Regions from separate parts of the Clostridium sp. BNL1100 genome, predicted to be linked through region 1. Evidence: riboswitches for the same ligand, from Rfam matches in the RefSeq annotation. Region 1 holds a riboswitch; each other region holds the start of a gene.
The links. Region 1 has a riboswitch for cyclic di-AMP ahead of CLO1100_RS08850 (C40 family peptidase). Riboswitches for the same ligand answer to the same signal wherever they lie in the genome.
Positions count from the first base shown of each region.

Region 2: linked by a shared signal. The riboswitch ahead of CLO1100_RS11110 (NlpC/P60 family protein) and the one ahead of CLO1100_RS08850 (C40 family peptidase) in region 1 are both predicted to bind cyclic di-AMP.
Region 3: linked by a shared signal. The riboswitch ahead of dapB (4-hydroxy-tetrahydrodipicolinate reductase) and the one ahead of CLO1100_RS08850 (C40 family peptidase) in region 1 are both predicted to bind cyclic di-AMP.

Region 1 is NC_016791.1:2,124,610-2,132,822, forward strand. It holds gene CLO1100_RS08845 (heavy metal translocating P-type ATPase) at 7-2,499, shown strand; cyclic di-AMP (ydaO/yuaA leader) riboswitch at 2,626-2,766, shown strand; gene CLO1100_RS08850 (C40 family peptidase) at 2,767-3,663, shown strand; gene CLO1100_RS08855 (uroporphyrinogen decarboxylase family protein) at 3,906-4,982, shown strand; gene CLO1100_RS08860 (HAD family hydrolase) at 4,963-5,652, shown strand; gene CLO1100_RS08865 (ABC transporter substrate-binding protein) at 5,690-7,240, shown strand; gene CLO1100_RS08870 (ABC transporter permease) at 7,237-8,178, shown strand; gene CLO1100_RS08875 (ABC transporter permease subunit) at 8,190-8,213, shown strand, end outside.
Region 2 is NC_016791.1:2,627,703-2,635,915, forward strand. It holds gene CLO1100_RS11105 (DNA internalization-related competence protein ComEC/Rec2) at 1-1,326, opposite strand, end outside; gene CLO1100_RS11110 (NlpC/P60 family protein) at 1,464-2,354, opposite strand; cyclic di-AMP (ydaO/yuaA leader) riboswitch at 2,359-2,500, opposite strand; gene CLO1100_RS11115 (N-acetyltransferase) at 2,592-3,125, opposite strand; gene CLO1100_RS11120 (hypothetical protein) at 3,296-3,523, shown strand; gene CLO1100_RS21245 (aspartyl-phosphate phosphatase Spo0E family protein) at 3,520-3,675, opposite strand; gene CLO1100_RS11130 (MarR family winged helix-turn-helix transcriptional regulator) at 3,869-4,339, shown strand; gene CLO1100_RS11135 (YhgE/Pip domain-containing protein) at 4,451-6,664, shown strand; gene CLO1100_RS20825 (hypothetical protein) at 6,829-6,978, shown strand; gene CLO1100_RS11140 (O-acetylhomoserine aminocarboxypropyltransferase/cysteine synthase family protein) at 7,149-8,213, shown strand, end outside.
Region 3 is NC_016791.1:1,798,081-1,806,293, forward strand. It holds gene CLO1100_RS07415 (amidase domain-containing protein) at 1-297, opposite strand, end outside; gene CLO1100_RS07420 (endospore germination permease) at 321-1,412, opposite strand; gene CLO1100_RS07425 (hypothetical protein) at 1,414-1,629, opposite strand; gene CLO1100_RS07430 (Ger(x)C family spore germination protein) at 1,641-2,813, opposite strand; gene CLO1100_RS07435 (spore germination protein) at 2,810-4,396, opposite strand; gene CLO1100_RS07440 (3D domain-containing protein) at 4,502-5,293, shown strand; cyclic di-AMP (ydaO/yuaA leader) riboswitch at 5,379-5,522, shown strand; gene dapB (4-hydroxy-tetrahydrodipicolinate reductase) at 5,663-6,520, shown strand; gene CLO1100_RS07450 (IS1182 family transposase) at 6,653-8,213, shown strand, end outside.

The DNA.
Region 1 (8,213 bases):
GATAAAATGGATAGGAAAGAATCCCTTAAAATCACAGGTATGAGCTGTGCAGCTTGTGCAGCAAGGATTGAAAAGGGTCTGAATAAGCTTGAGGGAGTAAAGAATGCAAATGTTAATTTTGCGGTAGAAAAAGCAACTGTTGAATACGATGACAGTATGACCGATTCAGCGAAATTTCAGGAAATAATCGAAAAGCTGGGTTATGGCGTTATAAAGGAAAGCGCAAAATCCGGAAACAAAATTGAATTGAAGCTTTCCGGTATGTCCTGTGCGGCATGCTCTGCAAAAATTGAAAAAAAGCTTAGTAAGACCGAAGGAATTGTTAAGGCAGCCGTTAATCTTGCCACAGAAAAGGCAAATATTGAATACGACCCGTCTACGGTAAAAGTTTCAGACATAATAAAAATAGTTGAAGGCTTAGGCTATGGAGCGGAGAAGGCCGAGGAGGTAAACACGGATACTGAGAAAGAGCAAAGGGAGAAGGAAATAAAATCCTTGAAGCTTTCTCTGATTGTATCGGCAGTACTAAGTACTCCTCTTGTACTTGCAATGATACTGGGAATGCTGAATCTGGACAGCCCTTTGCTTTCATTACTTCATAATCAGTATTTCCAGCTGATAATAGCAACTCCGGTACAGTTTATAATTGGTTTCAGATTTTATAAACATGCATATTACGCATTGAAATCAAAAAGTGCCAACATGGATGTATTAATAGCCATGGGTACATCTGCTGCATATTTTTTCAGTCTTTACAATGTTTTTTTTGAGGAAGTTCATAAAGGCATGATGAAAGACCTCTACTTTGAAGCTGCAGCAGTTATTATTACACTTATTTTATTGGGCAAATACCTTGAAGCGGTTGCAAAGGGCAAAACTTCTGAAGCAATAAAGAAGCTTATGGGTTTGCAGGCTAAGACGGCCAGAGTACTCAGGAACGGTACTGAAGAAGACATACCTATAGAAGATGTTCTGCCCGGTGATGTCGTAATTGTAAGACCTGGAGAAAAAATTCCTGTTGATGGTAAAATATTGGAAGGTAATTCATCCATAGATGAATCAATGCTCACAGGAGAAAGCCTTCCGGTTGAGAAGAAAGCAGGCGATGTTGTAATCGGAGCAACCATAAACAAATTCGGAACCTTCCGTTTCGAAGCTACAAAGGTAGGCAAGGATACTGCATTGTCACAAATAATCAAGATGGTTGAAGATGCCCAGGGCTCAAAGGCTCCAATTCAGAAGATTGCTGACAAGGTTTCAGGTATATTTGTTCCTGTGGTTGTGGCAATTGCGTTATTAACCTTTGTAATATGGTTGCTGGTAACCGGTGATGTAACGAAGGCAATAGTAAGTGCGGTAGCAGTTTTGGTTATAGCGTGTCCATGTTCCCTTGGGTTGGCAACTCCTACCGCAATAATGGTAGGTACCGGAAAGGGTGCTGAAAACGGCATACTTATTAAAGGTGGAGAACATCTGGAAATGGCTTATAAGCTAAACGCTGTAGTTCTTGATAAAACAGGAACAATTACAAAAGGTGAGCCCGAAGTTACCGATATAGTTGTTATAGACACTTCCTATACTGAAAAAGAAATATTAAGGCTTGCGGCAATTACTGAAAAAAGTTCAGAGCATCCTTTGGGAGTAGCAATTTATGAGCATGGTAAAAAAGAACTTAGTAAAATAAATGATCCCGACAAATTTGAAGCAATACCGGGAAGAGGCGTAATGTCTGTTATAGACGGTAAAACAATATATATGGGTACCAGAAAGCTTATGAGTGAACAGGGTATTGATATGGGGAATGTTGAAGCTGACATTGCAAGACTTGAGGATGAAGGTAAAACAGCAATGCTGATGTCTATAGACAACAAACTTACTGCTCTTGTTGCAGTAGCCGATACCTTGAAGGAAAATTCAAAGGAAGCAATTGAAGAATTGAAAAATATCGGCATTGACGTATATATGATTACAGGTGACAATAAAAGGACTGCTAATGCTATTGCAAAGCTGGTAGGAATAACTAATGTACTGGCGGAGGTACTTCCTGAAAACAAGGCAGAGGAAGTAGAAAAGCTAAAAGCACAAGGCAAAATAGTTGCAATGGTTGGTGATGGAATAAACGATGCTCCGGCTTTAGCTACCGCAGACATCGGTATGGCAATAGGCACAGGTACGGATGTTGCCATTGAAGCAGCAGATATTACCCTTATGAGGGGTGATTTAAGAACCATTCCAGCTGCCATAAGACTATCAAGAAAAACAATGACCAAAATAAAACAAAATCTATTCTGGGCATTCTTCTACAATATCATAGGAATACCATTTGCAGCGCTGGGATTACTCAATCCAATGATTGCAGGTGGAGCAATGGCCTTCAGCTCTGTATCCGTAGTAACGAATTCATTAAGCCTGAAAGGTTATGAGCCAATGGATACCCGTAAGTTTGATACTGTTGAGGAGTGGCAGAAACAGGAGTGGAATACGGGTAAAAAACAATAAGCATATATTACCAGGGCTTTGACCCCGCAAAGTATTATATATAATTCGAATTATATATTGACTGCTTGTATTTTTTGACTTAATTAAAGGAGGTGGTGAGGAAATCTAGTTTTATATAGAAGCAGTCAAAAAAATTTGCTGAATCTTCGTCACAAGTACGAAGTACGGAGGAACCAAGAAAAAGGGGGTTAATCCATTTTATATGGTAGGGTGATCCTATTACCCGAACCCGGCAGCTAACTTCGGAAGCACACTATAGGAGGAACAATGAAACAAAAGATTACCAAGGCACTTGCAGGATGTATTATTGCCCTGATTTTTGCATTTGCATCTACGGCTGTAATGGCTGCAACAATGCCGGCAAAAGTTACAGGTACAAATGTTAAAATGAGAAAGGCATCGACAACATCTTCTTCAATTGTTACCAAATTGACAAATGCAAAAGTAACTGTAACTGACCACTCCAAAGGCTGGTACAAGGTTTCGTATAACAAGAAAACCGGCTGGGTGAACGGCAATTATGTTAAATTGCAGTCTGTAAAAGGAGCAATAAATGCAAATGGCGTCAATTTCAGGAAAAGTGCCGGAACTTCAAGCAAGGTTATAAGCTCGCTTAAAAAAAGTACTTCCGTACAGATTCTTGATGTTGTAAAGGGTTGGAACAAGGTTAAAATAGGTTCAAAGGTGGGCTATGTATCATCTAAATTTGTGAATATTTCATCTGCCAGTACAAAAACGTCCAGATCGGTAAATGTAGTTGCATTCTCAGCCGTTGAGGACGATGGCTCTGTAAACAGTAAACTAATTGCGTATGCCCGTGAGTTTGAAGGGGTCAGATATGTTTATGGTGGAACGAATCCACAAACCGGTTTTGATTGTTCAGGTTTTGTAGGCTACGTATACAAAAAGTTTGATGTCAATCTTAACAGGTCGGCACAGGGTATGTATTCCAACGGAGTTAAGGTAGCAAAGGCCCAGCTAAAGGCAGGAGATATATTATTTTTTGATGCTTCAAGTAGAAAAGCATCAGGACAAATAGACCACGCAGGAATTTATATTGGTGGTAATACCTTTATTCATGCATCTTCATCAAACGGCAAAGTCCGCGTACAAAAGCTGTCAGAATACAGGGGTACTTATATTGGAGCAAAAAGAGTAATTTAGAAATCATGTAAATATAAATAATTCATAGCCGCAAAATTCATCTTTTGATGTTTTTTGCGGCTTTTTGTTTACTGTATAGCGGATAGGGACACAGATTGACATTAACAACCAATTAAAGTATAATTAGGGTAATAATTACAAAATATTTATAAAAAGTTAATCTAATTATGTAGAAATTAGAATATCGGCTGATGTTCATTGCTTTTTGTTGAAGGATTTATTTGATACGGGAGGAATGAGTAGTGTGTGTGGATCAAATGACACCAAGGGAAAGAATGTACGCATTTAAACATCAGCAGGCTGTTGACAGAATACCTTGCGGTCTTTGTCCTGGAGATTATATATATAAATTGGTGGGAGACAGTGTTTCAGATTTATATTTATCTTCCAAACAAATTGTAAAATCCCAAATTCAGGCTCGAAAAGTTTATGAAATACAGTCTGCCGGTACCGGACCAATAGTAAACGGTATAGCCGAAGCAGTAGGCTGTAAAGTAATTTATCCTAAACATGACACACCTTACATATCTGAAAATATCATTAATGATTACAATGATTATAAAAAGTTGGAGATTCCCGATCCTCGAAAAAGCGGAAGATTAAATATCATATTGGAAGCACTTGAGGAACTTTTGGAATGTTTGGGAAATGAACTTCCTATTGTATCTGAAATTCCCGGTCCGTTGACAACTGCATCCAATATACGGGGATTAGAGAATTTGATGATTGATTTATATGAAAATCCGGAGTTTGCAAAGGAAATGATTGAATTTTCACTAAAAAGTACTGTTGAATATATAAATGAAGCCTCAAAACTAGGGGTTGAATTTAGTATTTCAGACCCTGTTGCATCTCTTATAGGTGATTCCTTTTTTCAAGAATTTGAATTTCCGTTTCTAAAAGAACTAGTGCAAAGTGTTGTAAATTTGACAAAAGAAACTCCATTAATGCACATCTGCGGGAACACTACGAAATTGCTGGGACAGATTGCAGACACGGGAGCAGGGATAATCAGTCTTGATGAAAAGGTGGATATGGAAACTGCTAAAAATGAAATAGGCTCTAAGGTTGCATTATATGGTAATATAAGTCCTACTAAAGTTATGTTGTCAGGACGTCCTGTTGATGTTTTTAATGAAGCGAAGAGATGCATACAAAAAGCTTCAGATAATCCGAAAGGATTTGTTCTGGGTCTAGGATGCGGTATGCCAATCGATACGCCGGAAGAAAATATTTATGCGTTGCTTGAATCAGTCAGAAAGTTTGGACAATATCCGTTAAAAGGGGAATTTAATATAAATGAGAATATCTGCTATTAGCATTGATATGTTTCAAACACTAATCAATGTGGATAAAAGAGCTGAAAATATCTGGAGGGCAATATTAGGGGAACAATATCATCCGGATTCAATAAAAAAATATATACAGGAATATTACATTTTTTTAAGTAAAGCAATGGGAAAGGTTTATGAGACAAATGAATTTATAAACTTGAGAACAATTTTTACAGATATATTTTCACTTATAAAACATAATAACAACTACAATTTTATAGCTGAAGAAGCAGCTGACATACTGATGGAAGAACACTCAAAATCGTGTTTCTTCACTGATGCAACGGCATTTTTAAACCAGTGGAATCATTCTTGTGAGTTATGGATATCAAGTGATGCAGATCATATTATGATTGACCCATTATTATCTAAAATAGAATTTGACAAGAAATTTATATCTGAGGATCTAAAAGCATATAAGCAGGATAAAAAAAACAGATTTTTTAAAAAGGTGCTTTTAGAAACGTGTATTGACAGAGATGAAATATTGCATATCGGAGACAGTCCTTCTGATGTAATAGGAGCAAAGAATGTAGGCATTAAAACCTGTTGGATTAACCGTCTGAAAACGGAATGGAACAAACAATCCACACCAGATTACATAATATACGATTTAATGGAATTACCTGAACTTTTGCAGAGAATTGAAGGTTAAACGGTTAAGAATAAAAAAGTTAAAGGAGGAACACAACATGTATTTAGCAAAAAAGTTAAAGGGTGCATTAGCTTTGGTTTTATCCCTTACTTTCCTTTTAGGAGTTACAGGATGCAGCAGCAGTAATCCTTCTCCGATAACCAGTACCAACACGGAAGGTACTGTGAAGAACGGAGGAAACTTTACATTTGGTATAACAACGGAGCCGGATCACCTTGATCCATATCTTGCATCGGCTGCAGAGACTCGTGAGATTCTTTTTAATATTTTTGAAGGTCTTGTCAAATCCGATAAAGACGGAAATATTATCCCTGCGGTAGCTGAAAGCTATGATGTTTCCAAGGACTCTCTTACATATAGCTTCAAGATAAGAAAAGGACTAAAATTCCATAATGGAAGTGATGTTACTTCTGCGGATGTTAAATATTCTCTGGAAAAGGCTATGAGCTTGTCGGTTGCAGGTATGGACAATGTTAAGTCAGTGGATGCACCTGATGCTTACAACATAACGGTTAATCTGAAGAGTGCCGATAGTGACTTCTTACCATACCTGACTATTGCCATTGTACCAAAGGATTATTCGGATGGCGATGTCCACCCTGTAGGAACAGGCCCATTTGTATTTGATTCTTTTACACCTCAACAATCCTTAATATTAAAGAAAAACCCTAATTACTGGCAAAAAGAATTACCTCATCTTGATAAAGTAACTTTTAAAATTGCGTCTGATACAAATGCGTTGTTGTTGGAATTACAAGCGGGTAGCATAGACGGGTCAACGGTTTATAATGATCAAACCCTTTCAAAGCAGCTTGATCCCAATACATTTAAGATTGAACAGGCAAATTCCAATTCGATACAGCAATTAAATCTAAATAATTCCGTAAAGCCTTTTGATAATGTTAAAGTACGTCAGGCAATCAGTTATGCTGTAGACCCTGACGAAATAATAGAAACTGTAGTATACGGAAAAGGTACAAGGGTTGGAACACCGGTAATACCGGGTTTAAAGACTTACTTTGATTCAAGCCTGACTAATGCATATAAAAAGGACATTGAAAAGGCTAAACAATTGTTAAGTGATGCGGGTTATCCCAACGGTTTTAGCTTTACAATCTCTGTACCATCCAATTATCAGGTTCATGTGGATTCAGCACAAGTAATTGTAAATCAGCTGAAAAGTATCGGTATTACCGCTTCTATAAAGCAGGTGGATTGGGCTACCTGGTTAAGTAAGGTCTATAAGGAAAGACAATATGAAGCTACTATTATTTCTGTTGATGGTATCAATGTATCACCTAGAAGTTACTTGGAAAGATATGTTTCAACCAATGCATCGAATTTTATAAACTATAAGAGTTCAGATTTTGATTCACTTTACAAGAAAGCAAAAGATGAACCGGATGCTTCAAAAAGAGTGGAATTGTACAAGCAGGCACAGCAAATGTTATCCAAAGATGCTGCAAGTGTGTATATTCAGGATATTGCGGCATTGACGGCACTAAGAAAAAACATATCGGGATTTACACCATATCCGTTATATGTCTTTGATGCTTCAACCCTGTATTATACGAGTGAATCAAAATGAAATACATACTCAGAAGGTTTGTAACTCTACTTTTGACACTGTTTTTAGTATCGGTTTTAACCTTTATAGCATTTGATATTATTCCCGGTGATCCTGTGGAATTAATTTTGGGAACACAGGCATCACCGGAAAGGATAACAGCTTTAAGAACCCAGTTAGGATTAAATGAAAGCTTGCCCGTCAGATATTTCGACTGGTTATCAGGATTATTAAAATTTAATGCCGGAAACTCAATTCAGTATTCAAGACCGGTTAATTCGCTGATTTCCAACAGCTTTCCCGTAACTGTATGGCTGACTCTTATATCTTTTTCGCTTATTGTGCTTTTTTCAATACCACTTGGTATATTTGCTGCAAAGTGGAAAAACAAATTAATAGATAAGATTATCAGCACGGTAACAATGTTTAGTGTATCGATTCCAAACTTCTTTCTGGGAGTGATTTTCATTTGGCTATTTGGAATTGTTTTTAAATTGTTTTCACCTGGAAGATATGTGGATTATCATGAAAATTTTTTAGGCTTTTTGAATTATTTGATATTTCCGGCCTTGGCAATTGCCATACCCAATATCGGAATATCAGTGAAATTTTTAAGGACATCTCTTATAGGTCAAATGAATGCAGACTATGTTAGAACTGCCTACAGTAAAGGCAACAGGGACATTGCTGTCCTGTGCAGACATGTATTCAGAAATGCTTTAGCACCTTTAATGACTTTATTTGGCATGATAATTGTTGAAATCTTGTCAGGCAGCATAGTAATTGAGCAAGTGTTTGCATTACCGGGTATAGGCCGTTTACTGATTTCATCAATAACCTTCAGGGATTTACCTGTAATCGAATCACTTGCTATCTATATTGCTTTTATTGTAGTATTTATTAATTTTGCAGTTGATATAGCATTACAGTTAATTGATCCGAGGATAAAAATAAAGTAAGGAAAACAAGCATGAATAAAAAAATCGATTTTGAT
Region 2 (8,213 bases), 500 kb from region 1:
ATACCCGATAATAACCGCCAGGTATATATTAAGTAAACCTGCAAAAACCATAATAAAACCTATTATTGTTACAAATTCAACCAAGGGCACAACGAGGATATTAGAAATAATGGAGAATGTTGAAAAATTGTTAAAATAATATAAGGTAACAGGTATAACTCCTAACTGTGCTGCAATTGTTGCTGCAAGAGTATCTGAAATCACGTTGGGGATATATTTGTACTCAGTGAAGGATTTAATTTGCGGATAAAACATGACAAGTGACAGTGTTGCACCGAATGAAAGCTGGAATCCTATATCAAATAGTGTATAGGGATTGATTATTAGTAAAATAAGTGCTGAGGCTGAAATACTTGTATATATATCGGGTTCCCGCATTATGATTCTTCCTGTCAGTATTATTATTCCCATAATAACAGCCCTGACTACCGAAGCTGAAAAACCCGTAACAAATACAAATAATATAAGTATAAAAATAGTAATTATATTTGCTTTTAAACTGCTCAATCTCAACTTTTTGAAAATAAAAGTAAATGGCAGAATTATAAATGCGACATTCATTCCTGAGGCTACCATGATGTGGCTAAGTCCGGCTTTACTGAATGCTGTAAAGGCATTTTCATCCAAGCCGTCCTTATATCCGATGAGCATACCTTCCAGCAGTCCTGCCTGATTTTTATCAAGAGAATAACTGATTATGTCAACAACTTTATTTTTAATCGCATATCCTATTCTATATAAGTAGCCTCCTCCTTTTTGACCGGAAACTTGAATATCTGATGCACCATGTAAATATATCCGTCCTGAAATCCCTATTGATGCCAGATATCTTCTATAATCAAATCCTGCCGGATTAGTTGCAGGCTTTGGCTTTTCAACAACCCCTGTAAAACCGATTTTTGTTCTGTAGCCTATTTTTATGTTAATATTGTTTACATAAACCAGTATCCTGTTTTTAACCTTGACGGTCTTATTTTTATAAACTACAGATTCTGTTTTTAGAACAAAATTTGACTTGCCGTCTTCCGAATTCTGTATTTCACTATCAATAAAACCCTTTACTTCTACAGGAATACCGTAATATTGATTAAAGCTTCCAATATAGCGATATTCTGCATTATAGAAAAGCATTCCGCCTGCTATAAAAAAAGAAAGCAAGATAAAAATTATAGTTTTTAAATTTCCGAGTTTTTTAAGAAGACAGATTATAGCTAACATCATTATAGAAGAAATTATAAGAAAACGATTCAATCCAATGCTGTTTATAAGTAGTATCCCTAAAATAAAGGACACAGCGAAAAGACAGAGCGGTCTTTTGATATTCAAAACAACCTCCATATTAAGTTTATAGTAAACTAGAAATTATGAATTTTCAAAGATAAAAAATGAAAGTTAAGAATTAAAAGTTGACATAGACCACAAAAACGTCTTATAAAAGACGTTTTTGTGGTCTATGATAAGATTTAAATTACTCTTTTTGCACCAATGTAAGTTCCCCGGTATTCAGATAAACTCTGAATAAGCACTTTTCCATTGGAAGTTGATGCATGAATAAATTGGTTGTTACCTAAGTAAATACCTACATGGTCTATAGCACCAGCTGATTTTCTGGAAGATGCATCAAAGAACAACAAGTCTCCAGCCCTTAAAGCTGTCTTAGAAACCCTTGTGCCATTTGAATACATGCTTGATGCTGAGCTGTTGAGGCTAACGCCAAAGTTCTTATATACGTAGCCGACATAGCCAGAGCAATCAAAGCCGCTTGGACTTTTCCCACCATAAACATACCTTACACCAATAAACTTCTTTGCATATGCAATTACCCTGCCAACCAGAGAATCATCCTCTTCGCTGACAAATGTTGCAGCTTCCGTAGAACGGGAAGTTTTTGTTGAATTCGCCGCTGAAGAAACAAATTTCTTTGAAACGTATCCAACCTTTGAACCTACTTTAACCTTGTGCCATTCAGTAAGTGTATCCAGTATTTGTACATCGGTTCCTTCTTTTAGAGAACTAATTACTTTGCTGCTTGTACTGGCACTTTCTCTGAAATTGACACCATTAGCATTAATACTTCCTTTTGTGGTAAGAACCTTTATGTAGTCACTGTTTACCCAACCGGTCTTTCCATCAAAAGAAATCTTGTACCAACCGCTAGACTTATCAAGCACTGAAACTCTCTTATTGGAAAGTTTAGTGATGACACTTGCTGAAGTATTTGGGTCTTTTCTTACATTGACGCCAGTACCCTGAATCTGGGCTGACTGCGAAGCAGCCATTGCAGCAGAGCATACTAACACAAGTGAAAAGGCGAAAATACAACCGACAAGTACCTTGGTAATCTTACCTGTCATTGGCCCCTCCTATAGTAGCGCTTCCGAAGTTAGCTGACGGGCTCGGGCAATAGGACCTCCCTACCATTCATTAAATAATAAAGAATGGATTAACCCCAAATCTTGGTTCCTCCGTACCTCTTTCGAGGATTCAGCTTATTAATTTCGTTATTATTATATTTAATTTATTACAGTTTGTCAAACTTTTAGTAATAAAACAGCAATTTTTTGGTAATATTTTTGTAATATTAATGATTTTTACACTTTCTTCCACATGATCAGAGCATGTTCAGTTATTTTTTGTAAATCATAAAACGTGTCAAATTCATATTCGGTATAACCACACTTTTCCCAGAATTTTATACCGGATGTATTATTTTTGCTTACCGAAAGACAAACAGTATTCACATTGTATGATTGCTTAAAATAACTTTCGAGAATACTAATGACTTTTTTACCATAACCTTTGGATTGGTATGGCAAGTCAATAGCTATTGAATTTAACCAGAGTATATTTTCCTCAACAGACAACGAACCTTTGACCAGACCTATAGACTTGTCGATAATAAAAGAATCCTTTTTTTCAAGAAAAATATCCAAAAAGAATACATTATTCTGAGATATAAACTTAAAAAGCTGACTGGAAAATACATCATAGCTTATAAAACTATAAACACCGGTTGCATATTTAAAGCCGTCTGTATTTTCGTAAATTGAATATATATTTTCAATACTTCCGTAGCTAATATTTTTTAAATGCAAATCATCATTCAATATATCTATCTTTAGCATATTACCATATCCTTACTGAACAAAAAGGTATTGATACAAAGAATTATACCAAATAATTGCAGTATTAAGAACAGCATATATTAGGAAATATTTGACACATAATATAAATAGCTTTATTTTTATTATATAAGCAATATAAACATTTTACAAAAGACAGAGAGGAACTAAAAATGTGTAAGGTATTTAACGAGCAATTATTTGAATGTTCTTTTATAACTCTTAAACTGTTACTGGAAGTGTTTAAAAAAAATCTAATAGATATAACTGATTTTAAGAGCAATACCGAACTTAAAATCAGTTATATCCAAAGTAACCTTAAGCATATAAATCAAATTGAAAGAAGGTCATTTATTGAATGTGTAATTCATGAATGTATTGAAATTAATCGCAGTTGCTAATTAAAACTGTAAAATTGCAAAATTAAGTCATCTAATCTTTTACTGATTCTAAGAATGTCGTGTTTCGCCCATGGTTCATTATCCAACAAATCATAAAGCTGCTGCTTAAGACACTCGACTTCTTTGTTAAGTGTATAAATATTTGTTTGCATTATGTAACCCCACTTCTTTTCTTTGGTAAAATATATACTTATTTTACCATTATTTTGTATTCAAGTAAATACATATCCTAAAATTTGTAAGTCCTTGTTGATTTTTTTGCTAAAAGCAGTTTACTTTTTAATCGTTCAGTAGTATATTAAAATAAAATAGTTTGAAATTCAAATTAAGTGAGGATTAAAGACCATGAACTCAGAAACAGAAAATAGTTTACTTATTGTGGATGAACTATTTAGAAAGCTTTTTGATAAGTACAATAAACTTGAGAGTAAAAAATTTTTTAGTAAAACTCTTGATGATCTTACTGTTATCGAAATTAATACAATAGTTGTTATAGGTCACGGTGAAGAAGATAAGAAGATGTCAGAGATTGCAAATACTTTGGGCGTCACCTTTGGTACTCCTACTGTAACTGTTGACAGGCTTATTAAAAAAGGTTATGTAATAAGAAGGCGTGACAAGGAAGACAGAAGGCAAGTTTTTATTTCTCTTTCTGAAACCGGGAAAGATGTTTTTGAATCTATTATTATTATTAGGAATATACTTGCTGAAAAAATATACGGTATCCTTAGTGAGGACGATAGAAAGGCCCTAATTAATATACTTTCATCACTTAATTCACACTTTGATGATATTTTTTGCTTCAAAAATAAGTAGTTTTTTTTTGTCGAAATACTTTGAATTTCAAATTATTTAAATTTACAATATTCGAGGTGGTGAAGTAAAAATAAAATGAACATCTATCCAGAAAAAAAGGAGGTAAAAATTATGCAAACACTGAAAAAGTACAAGAAATTTGCCGTAGTCATTGCAGTTATTTTAATTCCATTGGTCTACAGTTTTTTCTATCTTGATGCCTTTTGGGATCCATACAGCAAACTTGATAAACTTCCTGTAGCCGTAGTAAATCAAGATAATGGAGCAACTATCGGCGGTGAAAACAGAAATCTGGGAAAAGAAATTACAGACAATCTAAAAACCGATAAAAATCTTAAATGGGTTGTTACATCAGAATCTGATGCAAAGGACGGTGTAGAGAACAGAAGGTATTACGCAATGATTAATATACCTGGTGATTTCTCCAAAGATATTTCTTCGGCAGCCGACAGCGATAAAACTCAAGGTAATTTAACATATACTGTTAATGAGAAAAGAAATTATCTTGCAAGTCAAGTCCTAAGCAGGGTTACATTAGAGTTTAAGGATAAAGTCTCCAAGTCTGTTTCCGAAGAAATCGTCGGAACCCTTTTAGATCAGATAAAAGATCTTCCTAATAGTCTCAAGGAACTTGATAATGGCTTAAAGGAAATAAAAGACGGAGCTGAACTACTCTACGACAGCAATGGTAAAATTGTAAAAGGTCAGAAAAAATTTAATGACGGTGTTAATAAGCTTAACAACGGACTCTCAGAAGCCAATAACGGTTCTACTACTCTGTCAAAAGGTTCAAAACAACTCAGCGACGGTGCAGAACTGTTCTACAAGAGTTTATCAGGCGGTTCCGATAAAATAACCGGTTTGGTTAGCGGTTCCAATGCTTTTATGTCAGGTCTGTCAAATCTGAATTCAGGTTTAAATCAGCTAAATTCAGGCATTGCTATAGCTGCTCCCCAGATATCTCAACTGACTAAAGGTAGCTCTGACTTAAACAGCGGAGTACAGTCTTATACATCAGGTGTTGACAAGTATATTGAATCGGTAAACAAGGTTTCTCAGGCTCAATCTGTTTTAGCAAGCTCTATTCAGAAGTATGTGGCAACCCATCCGGAAGCCTTGACAGACCCGAATTTCAAGGCTGTAATCGCTACTCTGGAGGCCTCAAATTCTGTTCCTGAACAGCTCAAAGCTGGCGGAGAACAATTATCTTCTTCTGGAAAACAACTTGCTGAGGGTTCAGGTAAAGTTGCAGGCGGAGTTTCCCAGTTGGCTATACAATTGGGTTCTGTAACGGAAGGTATAAATAAACTTACTGCAGGATCAAACAAATTGAATAAATCATATCCAATGATTAACAAAGGTATCCTTGATACTGCTTCTAGTATCAAAACTGCCTCTGATAAATCCAAGGAGCTTGCTTCAGGTGCTTCATCAGTTAATGAAGGAGTCGCAAAACTTTCAAGCGGTGTTTCTGCACTTGCAGCTGGTAGCGAGGAATTGTTAAAGAATTCTGGTGTTATCCTTGACGGTGAAACAAAGATTCAGGATGGTTTAGGCAAACTTAAGGATGGAGTAACAGCAGCCAGCAGTGGTGTATCCTCTTCCCTTCTAAAGGCTGACGGTAAATTAAACGGTACAGACGGCTTAAAGGAATATGCAGCAGACCCTGTTAAAATTACAGAAAAGAAGGTTTACGGTATTCCTGACTATGGTACAGCCTTTACACCTTATTTTGTATCTCTGTCCCTTTGGGTTGGTGCATTGCTGATGTTCTTTGCAATTTATCTGGATGAGGAAGTAAGATTCCGCAGGTTTTCTTCCGAATCTAAAGGCTATATGAGATTTTTTGCATATACTTTCATAGGCATTGCCCAAGCTCTTGTCTTAGACATTGTTATTTTAAAAGGTTTGCACTTGGAAGTTGCTAATATGGGACTTTTTGTACTGACAAGTATCATAATTTCATTGTCATTTACATCTATAATGAGATTTTTACTTGTACAATTAAGGGATGTGGGCAAGTTCATTGCAATTCTGCTTTTGATATTACAGCTTACTTCCTGCGGAGGAACCTTCCCGATGGAACTTGTTCCACGCTTCTTCAATGTGCTTAATCCGTTTATGCCAATGACATATTCAGTTAATGCATTGAGAGAAGTAATTTCAGGTATTAATGATGGATTCCTGGCACAGAACCTGATTGTTTTAGTTGCTATAATGGCAGGTTTCCTTATATTGAACCTTATAGTATCAAAGCTGAGGTTTGGAAGCATTTCTTCTGATTCTGATGATTTTGTTAAAATATCCGAAGAAGTTTCAGCTTAAATAAAATAAATTTATAATAATTTACAAAATCCGTAAACTGACATAGTTTTTGAACTGTGTCAGTTTTTTATTGGAAGCATATCTTTGCTGTTTTTCTAGCAAAATATTATTAAAGGTATTCACATTATTTTATAGCCATAATTTGGCAGACGGAGGTATAAGCTATGAGAAACAGGAAAATAGACGATGACTCGCTTTTAACCGTTTTTGAGCGAATTATAAATAGTATTCCAATAAGATTTCAAAGTAACACCAGGGAGAATTCATATGATGACAGTAAAATGTCTGAGGATGATATCGAAAAATTCCGATAAACTGTTAATTTTAAGACTATGGCCGTATATACCATAGTCTTTTTCTCTTTTTTATTAAATTATATTCACACCTGTCTTGACAAATATGTATTCTATTTTATATTCTTTTGTTATAAGAAAATAATATTCATTTTAGAGATAATTCGTTTAATTTTATATGAGGTGATTATATGTCATGGAAAATTGAAACCAAATGCCTTCAGGAAGGCTACAAACCAGAAAACGGTCAACCACGTGTACTTCCTATTTACCAGAGTACAACCTACAAATATGACTCTACCGAGCATGTTGCCAAGCTTTTTGACTTATCTGTTCCCGGGCACATGTATTCCAGAATCAGCAATCCTACAGTTGAGTGCGTTGAAAACAAGATTGCCGCACTGGAAGGCGGTATCGGAGCTCTCTGTACCTCATCAGGACAAGCTGCTTCTCTGATATCAATTCTTAACATATGCGAAGCAGGAGATCATTTTGTATGCTCAAGTACTATTTACGGAGGCACAATAAATCTTTTCGGTGCCAGCTTGAAAAAACACGGTATAAGCGTAACTTTTGTTGATCAGGACAGCTCGGAAGAAGAGATTCAAAAAGCTTTTCAGCCTAATACAAAAGCTCTATTCGGTGAATCAATTGCCAATCCTAAAATCAGTGTACTTGATATAGAGAAGTTTGCAAAAATAGCCCATAAAAACAATGTTCCCCTTATAATTGACAATACCTTTGCAACACCTATTCTACTGAGACCTATAGAGTATGGTGCAGATATTGTAATACATTCCACTACAAAATACATGGATGGACATGCCGTAAGCGTTGGTGGAGTTATAGTTGATTCAGGAAACTTCAACTGGGAAAATGGCAAGTTCCCCGGTTTAACAGAACCTGATGATACTTACCACGGTATGGTTTATACAAGAGACTGCGGTAAAGCTGCCTACATAACCAAAGCAAGAGTACAGCTTATCAGGGATTATGGCTGCTACATGTCTGCGAATAATGCATTTTTACTGAATCTTGGACTTGAAACCCTCCATTTGAGAATAGAGCGTCACTGTCAGAACGCCGAAAAAGTTGCAGAATATCTTTCAACAAGTGATAAAGTAATATCTGTAAGCTATCCTACTCTGGCAAGCGATCCATATCACTCACTTGCAAAAAAATATCTTCCGAAGGGTTGCAGCGGAGTTGTGTCCTTCAGAATTAAAGGTGGCAGAGAAGGTGCGGTTAAGTTTATG
Region 3 (8,213 bases), 330 kb from region 1:
TTGAACTTTGGGATTTACTTTTACTATTACGTAATCGTTGGAAGCATAAGAAAGTATATAATCCTCTAGTACCTGTTTTTTTACAAATAAAAGATTCTTTTGAGAAGCTTCGGAATTATCGGCAAAAAAATTATCTAAAGCTTCAACATTATGCGAAACGGCAGACTGAATTTTGGCACATAGGAATTCTCTTGTTACTTGCTCTGGAAGTCTCATATCTACCGGTTTAGACTGTAGACTGATAGGACATAAAATGATGAGACTTAAAAAGATTAAAATCATAACTTTTTTTTTCATAAAAACTCCTGTTTGGATATTATTTATGCAGATCGACTTTTCTTACCATTTTGTTCTCTTTTGTTTTTAATTAATGAAATTATGAGTAATATTATTGGAAACAATACTTGAAGTGGTATTGAAATTAATGTTTCTACCATACCATGCTCCCAACTGTATAATTCCATGGCATCTGGAAATGCCCAGAAAGAGATTACAATTATAAGCAACCCGAAAGCGGGAACAAGAGGCTTATATTCTATGCAAAATATTTCAGCAGTTATTTTTGTAATTGCGTACAATGAAACTAAAACCTTAATCCCTCCACCAATAAGAAGATTCATATCAACAAGTGGGTCTATACTTATAGCAGGAATAATCTGAGCTGCAATATGTGAAGGATATCTTACGTACTCAATTAGTGCCGGACCTATTATTTGAAGGTTCCGGGATGAGATTAACAGAAGCATAAGTCCTGAAATACCTGTTGCCCAATATGCTGCTTTAAACCTCCCTTTTTCGCTGTTGGTGTACGGCAAAATCATAAGAAAAACTATAAAGTCTGCAAAAACAGAGCTTACCAAATCATAAGAACTTTTAATAACAGGGGGTATCTCAAGTAATACTGGCTTAAACCCCGTAAAATCAGTTACATTTAGTAATGAAAGAGTAACGATTACAATTGCTAATGGAAGTAGTGGTACAAGTACTTCGCAGCTTTTTCCGATTACTGAAAGACCACCTCTGGCCGCATAAACGGCTATAATCATTAGCACTAATACAATTACAATAATGGGCGTCTCGGGATAACTGACAGTTACCATGAATTCGCTAAAAGCTTTAGTATCTAGTATTGCATTATGCATAAAATATAAGATATACATAAGACACAAAATTTTTCCTGTTGTTTTCCCAAAACAAAACTCAATTATTTCACGAAGATTTTTCCCGTTGCTAATTTTAGATAGATATAACTGCATGGTAATAACTATAAATCCTCCCAGAGTTCCTAAAATAACTGCTAACCAGGCATCTCTTTTTGCTCCTATGGCAGGGTTGGAGATGGTAGTACTTCCATGGAAATAACCTATGGCTATCACTGCAAGCTGAAAATTAGATAGTTTTACCTTGCTCATACTATTCATCTCCCAAACCCATGTTGTTAAATATTTCGGTGATAATTTCGTAGGGACTCGGAGGTGCTTTTTTGATACTTATAAGAATACCCAATATTAAAGAAATCCCAACAATTACAAAATAAACACCCATAACTTTACCCCTAGATGTGGATGTTAACAGTTCTTTTAGATTTAAAAGTACAAGTATTAAAATACCTATAATTACTTTTAGCAAATAATCTCACCTTACCTAATTTTTATTGTTTTACTTAAAAGTCCGGTTCTGTTAATTTTAGCATCTACTTTTACTTTTACCTGAATAGAAGGAAAAACTTGCTCACTCCATACATTTGTAACTTTTCCCCAATATTTTGGATATTTATCAAACACGTGAATTCCAAAGCCAAATATGTCACTTTTATATTCATTCTGACATTTAGTAATTGCACTATAACATTCTTTTGTGATTTGTTTTTCAAGACATTTGCTAAGAGATTTACATACTTTATCCGGACTTTGTCCCGGTTGACTTTGCTGTTCGCCAACATTGCCTTCCGCTTTGATTTTAACGTTAACTTCTATAGAATTATTACTTGAAGCTTTAACTTCAATTTTGGAAGAACCCTTCATTAATTCAATTCCGATTATTTCTTTAGGATTATCAGGACTTTCAATTTCTACAATTCCTGACTTAGCACGGCCTGTTATAAACATATACCCACGGGTTTCATACTTGTCAAGCCAACCGACCATTTTATCCTTTTGAAAAACAGCCAAACCTTCAGTAGAGGTTAAGTTTTCAGTTTTTTCTATAGTACCAATAGATAGCTCGCGGCCTTCCGTTGCCAATTCTCTTGCCATGTCCAGCAACCGTATTTCTTTAGTAAATCCTCGAGATTTAGAATTCTTTATGGTATCTCTTATATAACCGCCGGGAATTTTTGAAAGCCCATACTCCTGTTCTACTATTTCCTTTGCGGTTGTACCCTTTGCAACGATAATAAGTGACTTAAACTGGGTTTCATGGTCTCTTAGAATGAAATCTACATAGTTTTTAATTCCTGATTTAGCAAGCTCCTCACTAAAAACTATAACTTGTGAGGAACTGTAAAATATCTTTTTATTTATTTTGGCTAATAAGCTTCTTAATGCTGCAAAAATAGTACTTTCTGTATTGCTTACAGTTACAAAGCTTTTTTCACCGCCACCTCCGCCTCCGGAAACTCCTGCACCGGAGCTGTTGACATCTACAGGTTTGATAATCTGTGCTGTTACCATTATTTTACCATCATCAGTCTGATCAATTCCCATAGCTGTAAGAATAGACAATTCGCTTAGATCCCTATTGTTCCAGCAACCTGTTGTTAAAGTCATAATCATACTGATACATAGCAATAACAAAATTATTTTTTTAATCATTTTTTACTCCCCCTTGGAGCAAAAGTTTTCCCGGTTGTACGTTTTCGGTTCTGGTTTTGAGTTAATGAACGGGGGCGGTTAAACATGGACCATACAGGTGTTACTATAAAGGAATCTTTCAGGCTTTCTCCACGGAAAGGTGCAAATGGGGAGAGTAAAGGCACAAAAAATGATTTCTTTCCGCACAGATAAATAGTAAACATATACGTAACAAAGCCTATTCCCAATAACCCAAGAATATTGGCTGCGATTAATATAACAATCCTTAAAATTGCTCCTACTTTCATAAGAGGAGGTACAATAAAACTGCAAATTCCTGCTAAAGCAGCAATAATAACCAATGGGGCAGAAGCTATACCTGCACTTACTGCGGCATCTCCAAGTACAATGGCTCCTACAATGCTAACTGCCTGACCTATAGCCCTTGGCATACGAAGACCGGCTTCACGAAGAATTTCAAAAGTAATTACCATAATTAAAGCTTCTACAAAAGACGAAAATGGGATTCCTTCTCTGGTCGCTGCCATTGTCAGCATAAGCTTAAAAGGTATTATGGTTTGGTGAAAGCTTGTAACCGCAACGTATAAGCCCGGCAAGTATACTGATATAAAAAAAGACATTAATCTTAGTAACCTCATAAAGGTCGCAAAATAAAATTCTCCGAAGTAGTCCTCCTGAGCTTGAAAGCTCTCAATCATCAGGAATGGAACAGTCAGTACCGTGGGTGTTCCGTCTGCCAGAATAGCAACTCTTCCTTCAAGAAGTTTAGCTGCAACCTTATCAGGTTTTTCACTGTTTCCTACCATAGGGAAAAAAGGCATTTTGCCATCTTGTATAAACTGCTCCATATATCCGGTAGCAAGGATTGCATCTATATTTATCCTATTAAGACGGTTTTTTACTTCTTCAACAACTTCAGGTGCTGCAATACCTTGTATATAGCAAATTGCTACATCAGTATTTGTTTGCTTGCCTAACACAAGGCTTTCAACTTTAAATTTAGTATTTTTGATTCTTCTCCTAAGCAGAATTAAATTTGTCTTGAGACTTTCTGAAAAGCCTTCTCTTGAGCCTTTAATACTTATCTCAGTGTCTGGTTCTCCGACAGCCCTTTTTTCAGGAGCTTTTAATCCTATTTTAAAGGCCTTGTCCTGTCCGTCAATGAACAAAACAACATCCCCTGTGAGAATACCGCTCAAACAATCTTTAAAGGAATAGAGCTCTTTAACATCACTTACACTTAATATACTCTCACTTAAAAGTGTAAAAACCGATGAATAGCTTTTTTCACCTGAATAATTTATAATAGGTTCAATAATATTCTCAGCAAGTATTGCCTTGTCAAAAAAACCTTCTATAGAAGCAATGATAATCCTTGTATTAAGCTTTCCCAAATGCACTTCACGCAGATTAAAGTCACTGCACAGGGAAAATTCCTGATTCAGCAGTCCTCTGACTTTGTCGATAGATTTAGGAATTTGAGTATTGCTGTTATTTTCACTATCTTCAGGTACTTCGGTACCCGCACGTTTTGGTTTTTTAGGCTCTCTGGATTTAAAAAAACTAAACATTATATCACCCAAAGTCATTGTCCCCAAATAAAACATTGTTATTCTATATGTATAAATACTGCTAATTTGGAAAATAATCCATAACAGGTTAATTTATTTAATAAGGAGTTCACATATATGACCGAAAAAGACAAACAAAAGTCTGCAGATATTTGGATGTTCAAGGTATTAACTATAGCTTTGGTATTGACAAGTACTTTACTTGCTTTTTTCTGTATCAGGGTAAACAATGTAGTAGATCAGTACAAAGAAAAATATAATAATGAATGTGTTCAATCCATGCTTATTATGAAATCAAATCAATCATTAACAACAAATACAAATAATTATAAATCTCAAAGTGATGAACTCAGTAAGCTTAACAACGACCTTAAGAAACAAAATGAAGAGATAAAAAAACAGCTTGAAGATTTAAAAAAACAAAATAAGCAATTGGAATCTACAAAGAAAGAACTAGCCGATGATAACCTTCAGCTTCAGAGATCACTTAAAAAGGCAGCAGCGGTGGGTGTAAAACCTCAATCATACAAGATATACAGTGGTGACAATCTCGAAAATAACAGTAAAAGAAAGTATCTTGGGAAATTTCTTGGTACGGCATATACCCCATGTGCTGAGGAATGTGGCAATAACAAGGGGATAACCAGCTCAGGTCAGCCAATAGTACCCGGTGTATCCATAGCAATTGATAACACACATTGGCCTTATGGAACAATATTCTATATTAAAGGATTAGGATATACAATCGCTATGGACACAGGAAGTGCAATAAAAGGTAAAAACAGATTTGATTTCGCAGTATTAGATAAAAAGTTCGCATATGAGCTTGGACAACAATATTATGACGTGTACCTAGTAAAGATAGGAAACGGTAAGATTAGTGAATCTATTATAACCAAACCGGCCTAAATGAAAGAATGTTAATAAAAACCAGGAAATATTGACTTATTTATAGAATTGGTATATACTAACAGTAGATTTAAGTCTAAAAATTAATAATTTATCGCTGAATTATAGCAGTTTGATTGCTATAAGCGGGGGAACCATTTAATGGGGTGAATCCTGGGTTATCAGGTAGGGTTAGTCTCTTACAACCCGAATCCGGCAGCTAACTTCGTAAGCGTTGGGGAGAAAGTGAATTTTTACATTTTGTAATTTTCTAACCAATGCTACAGTTTATCTGTAGCATTTTTAAGTTTATCCTTATTCATTTTCTTCAAATTTAATTATTCAATTTTAAATCTTACTTTATAATTTGAAAGGGAGGGAACTTATTTGATGAAAGTTTGTATATCAGGGTTGGGCCGCACCGGAAAGGAAATCGCAAGGACAATATTATTACAAAATGAAATTCAGCTTGTTTCTGCTATATGCAGTCCGAGCAGTAAATCTTTAAATAAGGATTTGGGAGAAATACTTGGAATGAATAAAACAGGAATTACGGTTACCGGATCTGATAAACTGGAGGAAGTAATATTCAGAAATAAACCGGACGTTGTTATTGATTTTTCAAATCCAAAATCAGCATTAAAAAATGCTTTAATTTTCTCAAAATACAGGATAAACATTGTAGTAGGAACCACAGGCTTCTCGGATTATCAGCTTAAAAAGCTTTACGTAATTTGCAGAAAGTTCAAAAACGGCATTGTTTATGCACCAAACATAACTATGGGTGTAAATGTTCTGATGCTGCTGTCAAATCTTACGGCAAGCTTGCTAAGTAATTACGATTTTCAGATCACAGAGTTGCATCATAAAAACAAATTGGATTCACCATCCGGAACGGCGAAAAAAATAGCTGGCGAAATACAGAGTGGTCTTTTAAACAAAGGAGTTGTAGTTTCAAATAAGGACATACCTATAAATTCTGTAAGGGCCGGAGGTGTAATAGGTAAGCATGAAGTAATGATTGTAGGTCAGGACGACAAAATAGAAATCAGTCATGAGTCTTTTTCAAGAAAAGCCTTTGCACAGGGAGCTGTAAGTGCAGCGAAATTTATTCATAAAAAATCTGGGTACTTCGAAATGAAGGATGTCCTTGATTTGGAAAAAGTATTAAAAACTTATATTGAAAATAATAACAGGTGGTCGTCTAAGCGCCACAACAAATATAATGCCAGACCGGCTTCAAATTAAAAAAACAAGGGGCTGTTGCACAATGAATAAATTTATTCACTGTGCAACAGTCCCCTTTTTGTCCCTAAAATAGTAAAATGCGGGTCCCGTAGGGCCCGCAAGTGTTGTATAATTTAATTTGTGAAAAAACTTATGCAACATAAAAATTATACCGAATTTAACGGATACTATCAATTAGTTTTGCCTTTAAATTTGGAGATGTTAATACCTGAAGATGATTCTGTCAGACTGTTAAGCCAAATATTGGAGGGATTGAATTACACAAAGTTGTATAAGGCTTACTCTTCTACTGGAAGAAAACCGGCAGTTGACCCAAAGACCATGTTTAAGGTAATAACATATGCAAACTCAAATAACATATACTCAAGTAGAAAAATTGAAACTGCATGTAAAAGAGATATTAATTTCATGTGGTTGCTCCAAGGGGAATCAAAGCCAGATCACTCAACTATAGCCAGATTCCGTAAGGATTATCTTCCAGAGGCAATAGAAGACCTATTCTATCAAATGGTACAGCACCTGCATTCTATCGGAGAAGTTAAATTCGAAAACCTTTTTGTGGATGGTACTAAAATTGAGGCAAATGCAAACCGCTATACCTTTGTATGGAAGAAAGTAGTCAATAAAAACGAAGCAAAGATGTTTGAGAAAATAAAAGCTTGCTTAGAGGATATAAACCAGTCATATTTGACTAACTTTTCAGTATCAAAAGATAGCATATTGGCGGATTTAGAGCAAGTTCTTGAATATTTAAAGGACAAGCAAAAAGAAGATAACATAGAATTTGTTCATGGAATCGGAAAACGTAAAACTCAATTACAAAGATTCACAGAGCAGTTCAAGGAATTTAAAGAACGTCAGGAAAAATACAATGCCCATAACCAGCTGTTCGAGGGGAGAAACAGTTATTCCAAAACGGATACTGATGCAACATTCATGCATATGAAAGATGACCACATGCGTAATACTCAGCTAAAACCTGCCTACAATGTTCAGATTGGAGTTGAAAGCGAGTATGTTACTGGCATTGGAATTTTTCAGGATAGGAATGACATTGCTACACTAATCCCATTTCTAAAAAGTATGGAATCAAACTTAGGTAGATGTTATGAAAACGTAATTGCAGACTCTGGCTATGAGAGCGAAGAAAACTATCTGTATTTGGAAGAAAAGCATCAGAAAAGCTATATAAAACCTCAAACATACGAGATATGGAAGAAGAAAAGCTTCAAGAAAGATATCAGCAAGCGTGAAAATATGCAGTATGATGAAGAGAAAGATGAGTATACGTGCCATAATGGAAAACAATTAAAAATGTCAGGAACAACTCATAGAAAATCAGCAACAGGATATCGTTCCGAGATTAGCATATATGAATGTGAAGATTGCAGTAATTGCCCCTATAAGTCTAAGTGTACAAAAGCCCAAGGAAATCGCAAAATGCAGGTATCTAAGACATTTGTAAAAAAGAGACAAAAATCTTATGAAAACATCTTGACGGAGAAAGGCATTCTTCTAAGGGTAAATCGTTCCATCCAAGTTGAAGGAGCCTTTGGAGTTCTAAAAAGTGATTACAATTTCAGCCGTTTTTTAACACGAGGGAAAAACAGTGTTAAAACCGAATTTATCCTGCTGTGTTTTGGCTATAACATAAACAAATTACACTCCAAAATTCAAAATGACCGATGTGGAA